3 regions of the Cylindrospermopsis curvispora GIHE-G1 genome follow, and region 1 is predicted to be linked to each of the others. Evidence: predicted binding sites of a transcription regulator. Region 1 holds the regulator's gene; each other region holds the start of a gene.
The links. Region 1 encodes NtcA, which controls nitrogen genes in cyanobacteria. Its sites were predicted from a motif close to TNTGTANNNNNNNNTACANA; they were not measured.
Positions count from the first base shown of each region.

Region 1 (3,264 bases):
TTGTCAATTCATAGTTATTTATTAGTTCGTTGGCAAGCAGTTGAAACAATAACCGACGTAGAACGTCGGTGATGCTTAATATTCCAAACTAGGTTACATGCCCATAATTTCATATCCCGCATCTACATATAGGATTTGTCCGGTAATTCCACTGGATAAATCACTACATAGAAAAGCAGCTGCACTACCCACCTCTAATTGAGTTACAGTACGTTTAAGGGGAGCCACTTGCTCAACGTGGTGAATCATATCCAAAATACCACCCACAGCAGAGGAAGCCAGAGTGCGGATGGGACCTGCGGAGATGCCATTGACACGAATATTTTGGGGTCCCAGTTCTGCTGCCAAGTAACGCACACTAGCTTCCAGTCCAGCTTTGGCTACTCCCATTACATTATAGTTAGGAATAGCCCGCACTGCGCCCAAATAGGAAAGAGTCAGAATACTACCACCTTCTGTCATCAAAGGTTTAGCTGCTCCACTTAACTGAATAAGAGAATAAGTGCTAACCTCTAAAGCCTTATTAAATCCTAGGCGAGAAGTTTGACTAAAATCCCCACTTAAATCTTCCTTATTAGCAAAAGCTAGACAGTGAATGAGAATATCTAGCTTACCCCATTTTTGTTGAATAGCGTCAAAAGTAGCTTGGATTTGTTCTTCATTCTCTACATTACAGGGCAGAAATAAACTAGGGTTAAGGGGTTCAACTAACTCCAGGACCTTCTTTTCGAACTTACCCTTATCATCGGGCAAATAGGTAATTCCCAGATTGGCTCCAGCTGCATGTAGTTGTTGGGCAATACCCCAAGCAATAGACCGACTATTGGCAATCCCCGTAACCAGGGCATTCTTACCGGACAGGTTTAGCATAAAAATTGTTAACGCGATTGATCTTATTGAGAATATTGTTAAATTAAATGTTATCCTAAATGTGATCTTCATAATTCTCCGTCCCCATGAACCTTTTTATGGTGATTCTTTAAGAAGTTATTAAAGATCTGGCAAATTTTGAACCGAAAAAACCCGAAAATTGTCCTCCAGGGGAGGGGTGACCCACCATTTTAGGTTAAAAATCACCAAAATTGGGTATCATGATCGACAAAATAAGATAAACCGGTAAATTTGAGTATAGTAAAAGACAGAAAGATTGACGGTGCGTTCTAGATTTTTCAGTTGTATTCTTAGGTATTAAGTTTTTGTTTTTCCGGTGTTGGGTAAGGGAAGGGAGATGATCGTAATGCAAGATAAAGCCCTGGCAAATGTTTTTCGTCAAATGGCAACGGGGGCTTTTCCCCCTGTTGTGGAGACGTTTGAACGCAACAAAACCATCTTTTTTCCCGGGGATCCGGCCGAACGAGTTTATTTTCTTCTCAGAGGTGCTGTGAAACTTTCCAGGGTGTATGAAGCGGGAGAAGAAATAACAGTGGCCCTGCTACGAGAAAATAGCGTTTTCGGTGTTTTGTCATTGCTAACAGGTAATAAATCAGACAGGTTTTACCATGCTGTTGCTTTTACTGCGGTGGAATTGCTCTCTTCGCCAATTGAGCAGGTAGAGCAGGCCCTCAAGGAAAATCCAGAATTGTCAATGCTTATGCTGCGAGGCCTCTCCTCGCGGATTCTGCAAACAGAGATGATGATTGAAACTCTTGCCCACCGAGACATGGGTTCTCGGTTAGTCAGTTTTCTGTTAATTCTCTGTCGCGACTTTGGTGTTCCCTGTGCTGATGGGGTTACTGTTGACCTCAAGTTATCCCATCAGGCGATCGCAGAAGCAATAGGTTCCACCCGAGTGACTGTAACCAGGTTACTAGGAGACTTGCGGGAGAAAAAAATGATTTCTATCCACAAGAAAAAAATCACTGTGCATAAACCAGTTGCATTAAGCAAGCAATTTACCTAAAGGTTGCTAAGTTTGCTTAGGGGGGTCTAATTCACCAGGCAAGTTGTGTTTACTCTTACGGACCAATATCCCCCTGTGTCCACCGTGCAACAATTTTAATAAGGTGCAATTCTATGACTCCAAGACATGGATACCTATGGCTGTCAAACAATATTTAAACTTTACTATTCTATCCAATTCTTTTTCTCCACAGACCATGGTTAAAAGTAGTAAAGTGTATATGGAAGCTTTTTTGGCGGTAGGATTAAGATGGCCACTGGGTACATCCTCATAGCAGCAATTTTAATTTTGGGCGGTGTGATTGCCACCCTCGGCGATCGCATTGGTACCAAAGTAGGTAAAGCACGTTTATCTCTGTTTAATTTACGTCCCAAGAAAACGGCGGTTATTGTCACTATCTTTACGGGTAGTGTGATTTCCGCCACCACCTTGGCCATTTTATTTGCCGCCGACGAGGGTTTGAGAAAGGGTGTATTTGAGTTAGAAGATATTCAAAAAGATCTCAGAAACAAACGGGAACAATTAAAAACTGCTGAAGCTCAGAAGATTAATATAGAGAATAGACTAATTGCAGCTAGAAAAGCTCAAGAAGAAGCTAAAAACCAGCTTATAGAAACAAATAAGTCTTTACAAGAAGCAAATAGTAAACAAAAAGCTACACAAGCTAAACTTGACATTACTACTACAAAACAGATTAAAACTCAAACTCAACTCCGGGGAACCCAGAGCAAACTAGGTAAGGTTGTGGTTCAGTATAGACAGGCCCTGGGTGAACTGGAAAATTTATACCAACAACGCCAAGCCTTACAATTGGCAGTGGGAGAATTAAGAAGTGAACGTCAGCAGTTATATGCTCAAGCTCAACAAGCTATTGATGAGGCTAAAAATGCAGTTACCAAACGAGATCGAGAATTGTTCAACCGCAAAGCAATTATTGCACAGCGAGATCGAAAAATTGCTGGTTTGGATAGGCTAATTCAAAATCGCAATTTAGAAATTAGGAAACGAGAACAAATTATTGCTAGTAGAGAAGTGCAACTAGGGGAGCTAGAAAAACAGCAGCAGTATTTAGAACAAGAGGTAGCAAGATTGGAAAAATATTATCAGTCTTATCGCGACCTACGTTTGGGTAAATTGGCTTTGGTTCGTGGTCAGGTAATAGCATCTGCTGTAGTTAGTGTGAATAAACCTAGCGTTGCCAATCAGGTCATTACCCAAATATTTCAGGAAGCTAATAATAACGCCAGCATTCAATTAAATGAACCAGGAACCAACCAAAATAACACAGACTTACTACGTATAAGTGAAGAAAGGGTGGAACAACTGACTAAACAAATTCAGGATGGTAGGGAATATGTAGTGAG
Region 1 covers NZ_CP060822.1:1,233,515-1,236,778, forward strand. Annotated here, with positions in the region: gene hisB (imidazoleglycerol-phosphate dehydratase HisB) at 1-1, opposite strand, end outside; gene fabI (enoyl-ACP reductase FabI) at 94-870, opposite strand; gene ntcA (global nitrogen regulator NtcA) at 1,229-1,900, shown strand; gene IAR63_RS05810 (DUF3084 domain-containing protein) at 2,150-3,264, shown strand, end outside.

Region 2 (3,264 bases), 1.4 Mb from region 1:
CCTAAAATCGGCTGGAAGCAGGGTGAAAAATGGACTCGCTATCCCCATGAGTTTACCTGGAATTTGACCGCCCCTAGGGGTCATTTACCCCTGTCTAATCAACTACGGGGGGTGCGAGTTATGGCCTCTCTCTTATCTCACCCGGCATGGATTACTCCTTCCTAGTTTTCTCCTACTGTCCACCAAGCTAGGGCGTAGTCTTGTTTTGATTGGTTAACTTGGTTTTTAAAATCCACGCGTACCTTATACTTACCACCTTCAGGGATACTACAAAAGATATGCTCCACATTGTCAATTTGACTTGTGGAAGAGCAATTGGAAACTTTTATTTTTTTTTCATCGGCTTTTAAGAGGTAAATATCTAAGTTATTTATTCCTTTGTCTATAAATGTTTCGTCCGTATCATATAATCGGTTTTGATTGGTATCCTCCAGTTCTACTAGTCTGTCCCAAGTCAAGGTAATAGCCACAAAACTGTCTTTTTTTAAGGGTTTCCTCAGGCTATAGTCTATTGATGAGTTGGCACTAATCCTATGATAATCCCAACCAATGGCTGGTACTTCATTACCGGGCCCCCATTGTCCCCACATAAATTGTTGGTAGGCACGAAATACATTTAAATGACCTGAACCCATTTGGGGATCTAAGGGAATTCCTGGATTGTTATAGGCTTGGGAAACTACCCAATCTCTATTTTGTTTATCTACTAAGGTCCTGGTCATTCCCAGTCTTAGTCCATTACCATTATCTAGGATTTTCTCCGCTGAGTTTAATAGTACGGCTTTCATGACTTGATGTCTCCTGGCATCAATTTTCCAATTTACAGTCTGCTTTCTTAATTGTCTATCGGCAAATTCTTGTAACAGGGCTATGGTTCCTGTGACCTGGGGCGCAGCAAAACTTGAACCAGTAGATTTATTTAATTTACCATCCGGGTTAATTACCGGAATGTTTGTCCCAGGAGCTACTAAACCTACGGAACTGCGCCCATTAATGTTAAATTCCTTCCCTACCAGGCGATCGCTCACTTCTTGGTTATTTCCTGCCAAATTAGAAACATGAAGTTTGTCAAAAATTCCTCTCCTTGGTGATGAAAAAGCCACGTTGATGGCGTTAAAATTGTCCGTAGGAATGGAAATTCCTCCTTTACCCTGATTTCCAGCAATCACATAGGTTACATCATGCACTCGAGTTGACCAGTCAACACATAAAGTTAGTAGGGCTTTACCATCTAACACTGGTTCTGGTCTAGGATCGCGGTTAAGGGGTTCGCCAAAACTAAAGTTAATGGCTCGTAAATCTCCACCATTTTGTAGAGCAACATGTTGTGCTGACAAGCACTCCTCTGATTGACCTAAGTTACGGCCAAGTCCAACAGCAGAGGAGTATAATTTTGCTTGGGGTGCTACCCCTGGAAGATACTTGTCTTGACTAGTCATCACTCCAGCTACATTGTAGGCATGAGTATCAACACCAAGGTTAGATTGAGCGGGTTCATTTAGTGAAAATACGGCAGTTGGGGTAACGGCGCGGTTTTTAGATACGGCTTTATCCAAGCCAAATACACCGGGACGGCCAATTTCTACCTGGCCCAGGGCAATTTTACGACCAGTTAATTTATAGGGTGGTTGGTGTAAAATCAGAGCATTAATACCATTAGTTCCCAGAAAATTGCTAGATTGAATAGATGCAAGTACTGGCACACCTAAAGAGCAAATACCCAAAGTGCATATAATCAAAGTTTCCTTCATCGTAGCAGATATCCCTATGCAAGTAATTTTTAAAAACGGCAAACGGACTTTCTAAATCATTCTTCTGTGAATCTGCACATAGCTAGGAATAGTAGAATAGAAGAATGAGGGAGTTCTATCCCCCGTGCTTTGAAAGGAAAGCGAAAAATCGCCAATTTCTATTGGAAGGAATTGTTCCATATTCTGTTACAGTAACTACAGACGAAGACGATAAAGAACCCCCTAGCCATGACTCAAAACCGATCTCAAAAGCCCATAGTTATTGCTCCATCCATCCTATCAGCAAACTTTAGCCGTTTAGGCGAGGATATTCGTGCGGTAGATGCAGCAGGAGCAGATTGGATTCACGTTGATGTAATGGATGGACGTTTTGTCCCCAACATTACCATTGGTCCTCTGGTTGTGGAGGCGATTCGTCCAGTTACAACCAAACCACTGGATGTCCATTTGATGATTGTGGAACCAGAAAAATATGTAGAAGGTTTTGCTAAAGCTGGTGCGGATATTATTTCCGTCCATGCTGAACACAATGCTTCCCCTCATCTGCACCGCACCCTAGGACAAATCAAGGAGTTAGGTAAACAAGCTGGGGTTGTACTCAATCCTGGTACGCCCTTACAGCTAATTGAATATGTACTAGAACTCTGTGACTTAGTGCTAATCATGAGTGTTAACCCTGGTTTCGGCGGACAAAGTTTTATTCCCAGCGTGGTACCTAAAATTCGCCAACTACGTCAGATGTGTGATGAAAAAGGTTTGGATCCTTGGATTGAAGTTGATGGTGGTTTAAAAGCTAATAATACTTGGCAGGTATTAGAAGCTGGAGCTAATGCCATCGTAGCAGGTTCAGCTGTATTTAATGCTCCTGATTATGCTCAAGCCATTGAGAATATTCGTCATAGCAAACGTCCTGTGAAGGAACTAGCTGTTTCTCTATAGGGATTCGCCATTAAAGGGGGTGTAGTCAATCATCTGGTTGCAAATCGATAGCATACTGTTTAAATCTTTCTAAGTCTGCTTGGAGTGTTGATTCTACCACCCGACCTAAAAACAAATTGTCCATCAACTTACCAAGGATTCCTGGTATAGCGTAGGCGACTGTCATCTTGACAATGCTACCCCCTTGATGGCGGTCATAAAAGCGAATAGCTCCCTGATTTGGCAGGCCATCAACCGATTCCCACTGAATAATTTGCTGGGAGGTAATTCGGAGGATGCGGGATTTCCAGGTGAATTCCAGACCACCCGTGCTCAGTTTCCAAAGGGAGATATTGGGGTCATCGGTGGAGATATTCACCGAATCAATCCATTTCATCCATTTGGGCATTTGTTGTAAATCAGACCACAATTCCCATACTAGTTCTATGGGAACTGGAACTTCTATCTGTACGCTATGCTCTAACCAGTCAGCCATGGGATTTGAGTTTTGTTTGAGACTTTACATCTTAAATTTTAGACTGTCAATTAACTGTCACTTAAAAATTCCCCAAGTTGCTAAAATTGCCTTAGCTGC
Region 2 covers NZ_CP060822.1:3,775,148-3,778,411, forward strand. Annotated here, with positions in the region: partial or broken gene IAR63_RS16820 (GUN4 domain-containing protein) at 1-165, shown strand, start outside; gene IAR63_RS16825 (S8 family serine peptidase) at 162-1,751, opposite strand; gene rpe (ribulose-phosphate 3-epimerase) at 1,980-2,690, shown strand; gene IAR63_RS16835 (SRPBCC family protein) at 2,716-3,165, opposite strand; gene zds (9,9'-di-cis-zeta-carotene desaturase) at 3,223-3,264, opposite strand, start outside.
Region 2: a site for NtcA is predicted at 1,934-1,953, ahead of rpe (ribulose-phosphate 3-epimerase). Genes of this name have one in related genera too.

Region 3 (3,264 bases), 1.9 Mb from region 1:
TACTAGTACATCAAATGTCTGATTAATATCTATTTCAGTCAAGGTTAAGGTATATGGGTATAAACAAGGAATCAGAAAATGGGAGATTAGGGGGAGAAAATTTTTCACCCCTCCTCACCCATTAGGTATTTGTCTTATCTGTAAATACCGTTGTTAATACGATCATCGCCTTCATTGAATTCAGCATCGTATGTTGTTACGGTAAATTGACTTAAATTATTTTGTAGCAGTTTTTTCTGGCGATTGCTCAAACCCTCAATTTCCAACACGTCTTCTACTTTAGCATAGGGAGCATTAGCAATGATTTTTTTAGCCAGAACCGGATAAAACCCTCTGATCCCCTGGAATCGAGCAATGTTGGTATTATTCAAGTCTATTTTTTTGCCAAAATCCGTTGCTAGTTTCTGATCAGCTTTATTTTGGCGAGCAATTGCCAAAATTGGCGTTTGGGGTAGGTTAACATGGCTAAAATCCCAAGCTTGAGCTGTTTGGGTTGTTCCTAACCATCCCCAGCATCCGAGTAACAAACTAAAAACTGTTAATAAACGCACTAATCCTTTCACAATTTTTTTCCTCTTTCCATCAAACAAAAATCAACTCTTTTAACCACGGGTAGTCCGCTCTCATTCCACTGAGGGAATGTTTGTAGGAGTCAAAAACTACTATACAACTTCTGATTGACACTCTATGACTTAGCTGCTCTCCCATGGTTAAGAATTTTTAGCCAGAATCGCAGCTACTAGAAATAGGCTGTCTACTAGGATTGTACTTAAAACTGCTCCACTAAATGCATACCAATGCTTTTGTTTATTTTTTAATGGTAGTAAACCAGCAACTAATAGTGATAAAACTAAAACTATGGCCCAGGCTTCTCCCCAGGGAGTTTGTACTTGTAATAAGGCGTTTTTAAATATTTGTGATGCTCCCAGGACATCAGTTCGCATAATTTGCCGCCAATAGGGCATTAGGTCTACTAGGTAATAATATACATCCGTTAGGACTGTACCAAATAGAGAGCCAAGATAAAACCAGTTACCAATCTTACCCCAGTTTCTGTGTAAACACCAAAGTGCCATGGGTAAACATATGGATTCTATGGGTAAGTGCCACAGTGGTTCCCACCGTAACCAACCCCAGTAAATTGCCCCTGTTAACCAGGTAAGACTAAATCCTAAAAGTAAATCACCCCAAATATAAGTTTTTTCATTGGACATTAATTGTAAACTTAACCACACCCACAATCCAGTAATGGCTAGACTTATAGTCGGTAAAGATCGCACTAGGGGCGCTTCTATAAATACAGGTACGGATACTAAAAACACCGCAGCTCCAAATATTAACCAACTTTGACTAGTGGCGATCGCTTTCGGTAAGGCGGGTAATAGGAAGAGAGGAGAATGGAACTCATCTATACTTATGGCCTTGCTCTCAGAGGTATGTAAATCATTTTTAATAGAGGAGTTCACAGTTTTGTAGGATGAGAGTGTTTTATTAATCAAAGTTTTTAATATTTGTTACTAAACTTTACCTTTCTACAGTATCACACTGTAAAATCCCCCCCAGGGGTATTTTGATTGTAAAGCACAAGGGGCAAAAAATGAACTGTTAGGTTGGACAATTTGAGAATAACTTGCTAGGATATGTCATCGTATCAGGCAAACACCTGTAGTCCGTCAAGGCGTTTTGTAGCTACATTTAAAGCTATATTTTTAGGGGTCTAATTCATGATCACAATCTTAGGAACAGCTAACGAGTTACTATTATTACCAATCTTTGGTGTGGCAGACAACAGCAATCAAGCTAATCTAGAGTGGTTACAAGCATTTATTCTGGGTATAGTTCAGGGCATTACCGAATTTTTACCGATTAGTAGTACAGCTCACTTATTAATTTTTACTAAAGTATTTGGTTGGAAAGAGTTAGGGGCTAAAGACTTTGTTGATGCGATTCAATTTGGCAGTGTGGTAGCAATCTTATTGTATTTTCGGTCATTGATTGCTAGTATTATTCAAGGAGCAGTGGAAGGATTTAAGGATAAAGATTGGCAAAGGGAAGAGTGGAAAATTGTAATAGGTATTGCTGTGGGCACCATACCAGCACTAGTTCTTGGTTTTTTGTTAAAGGACATTTTGCCCGAAAGCGCCCTAATTATTGGTACAATGTCAGTGGTCATGGCCATTTTATTGGGATTGGCTGAAAAAATTGGCGATCGCAAGCGGGGATTTGATCACTTGCAAATTCGAGATGGTATTTTAGTAGGGATAGGACAATCCCTGGCCTTAATTCCTGGGGTTTCCCGTTCTGGTTCCACATTGACCACAGCCTTGTTTTTAGGACTAGAAAGGGACACAGCAGCAAAATTTTCATTTTTATTAGGTTTTCCCACCTTGACCATAGCCACCCTATACAAGAGCTTAAAAATATTTCATTTGTTTCAAGAGGGGCAATTACCAGAGAATATAGTTTTGTTATTGGTTATAGGAATTATCTCGACCTTTATTTTTTCATACCTGTCAATTGCATTTTTAATTCGTTATTTACAAACTAAAGACACTTTTATCTTTGTTTGGTATAGACTAGCTTTTGGTGGAGCGATTTTATTGGCACTTGCTAATGGTTGGCAGGGGTGACAAAAATTGATACTAGTCTAAAATAAAGCTGTTAAAAATTATCATGTCTGAGATTAAACCGGCAAAAATTACCAGTGTTATAACCGAATCCATTGCTGCTGAGGTTGGATTTGAAGCAGGTGATGCCATTGTGAGCATTAACGGAATCAAACCTCGAGATTTAATAGATTATCAGTTTTTGTGTGCAGATGAAATTTTGGAAATAGAAGTATTAGATAAACATGGTAAAATTCATCAAGTTGAAATTGAGAAAGACTACGACCAAGACCTAGGAATAGAATTTGCCACAGCCTTATTTGATAACTTAATTCAATGTAATAATCGCTGTCCCTTTTGTTTTATTGACCAGCAACCACCTGGTAAACGCTCCAGCTTATATTTAAAAGATGATGATTATCGTTTAAGTTTCTTGTATGGTTCCTATTTAACCCTGACCAATTTACCTGCAAGAGAATGGCAAAGAATTGAACAAATGAGACTATCACCCTTATATGTTTCAGTTCATGCAACAGAACCAGAAATAAGAATTAGACTGTTAAAAAATAGTCGAGCTGGAGAGATTTTAGAGCAAATTAAATGGTTTCAAGCAAGACGCTTACAAATTCATGCTCAAGTAGTAGTTTGTCCTGGGATT
Region 3 covers NZ_CP060822.1:3,199,027-3,202,290, reverse strand. Annotated here, with positions in the region: gene nadB (L-aspartate oxidase) at 1-42, opposite strand, end outside; gene psbU (photosystem II complex extrinsic protein PsbU) at 135-563, opposite strand; gene IAR63_RS14260 (DUF3120 domain-containing protein) at 711-1,499, opposite strand; gene IAR63_RS14255 (undecaprenyl-diphosphate phosphatase) at 1,725-2,630, shown strand; gene IAR63_RS14250 (TIGR03279 family radical SAM protein) at 2,674-3,264, shown strand, end outside.
Region 3: a site for NtcA is predicted at 1,502-1,521, ahead of IAR63_RS14260 (DUF3120 domain-containing protein). Genes of this name have one in related genera too.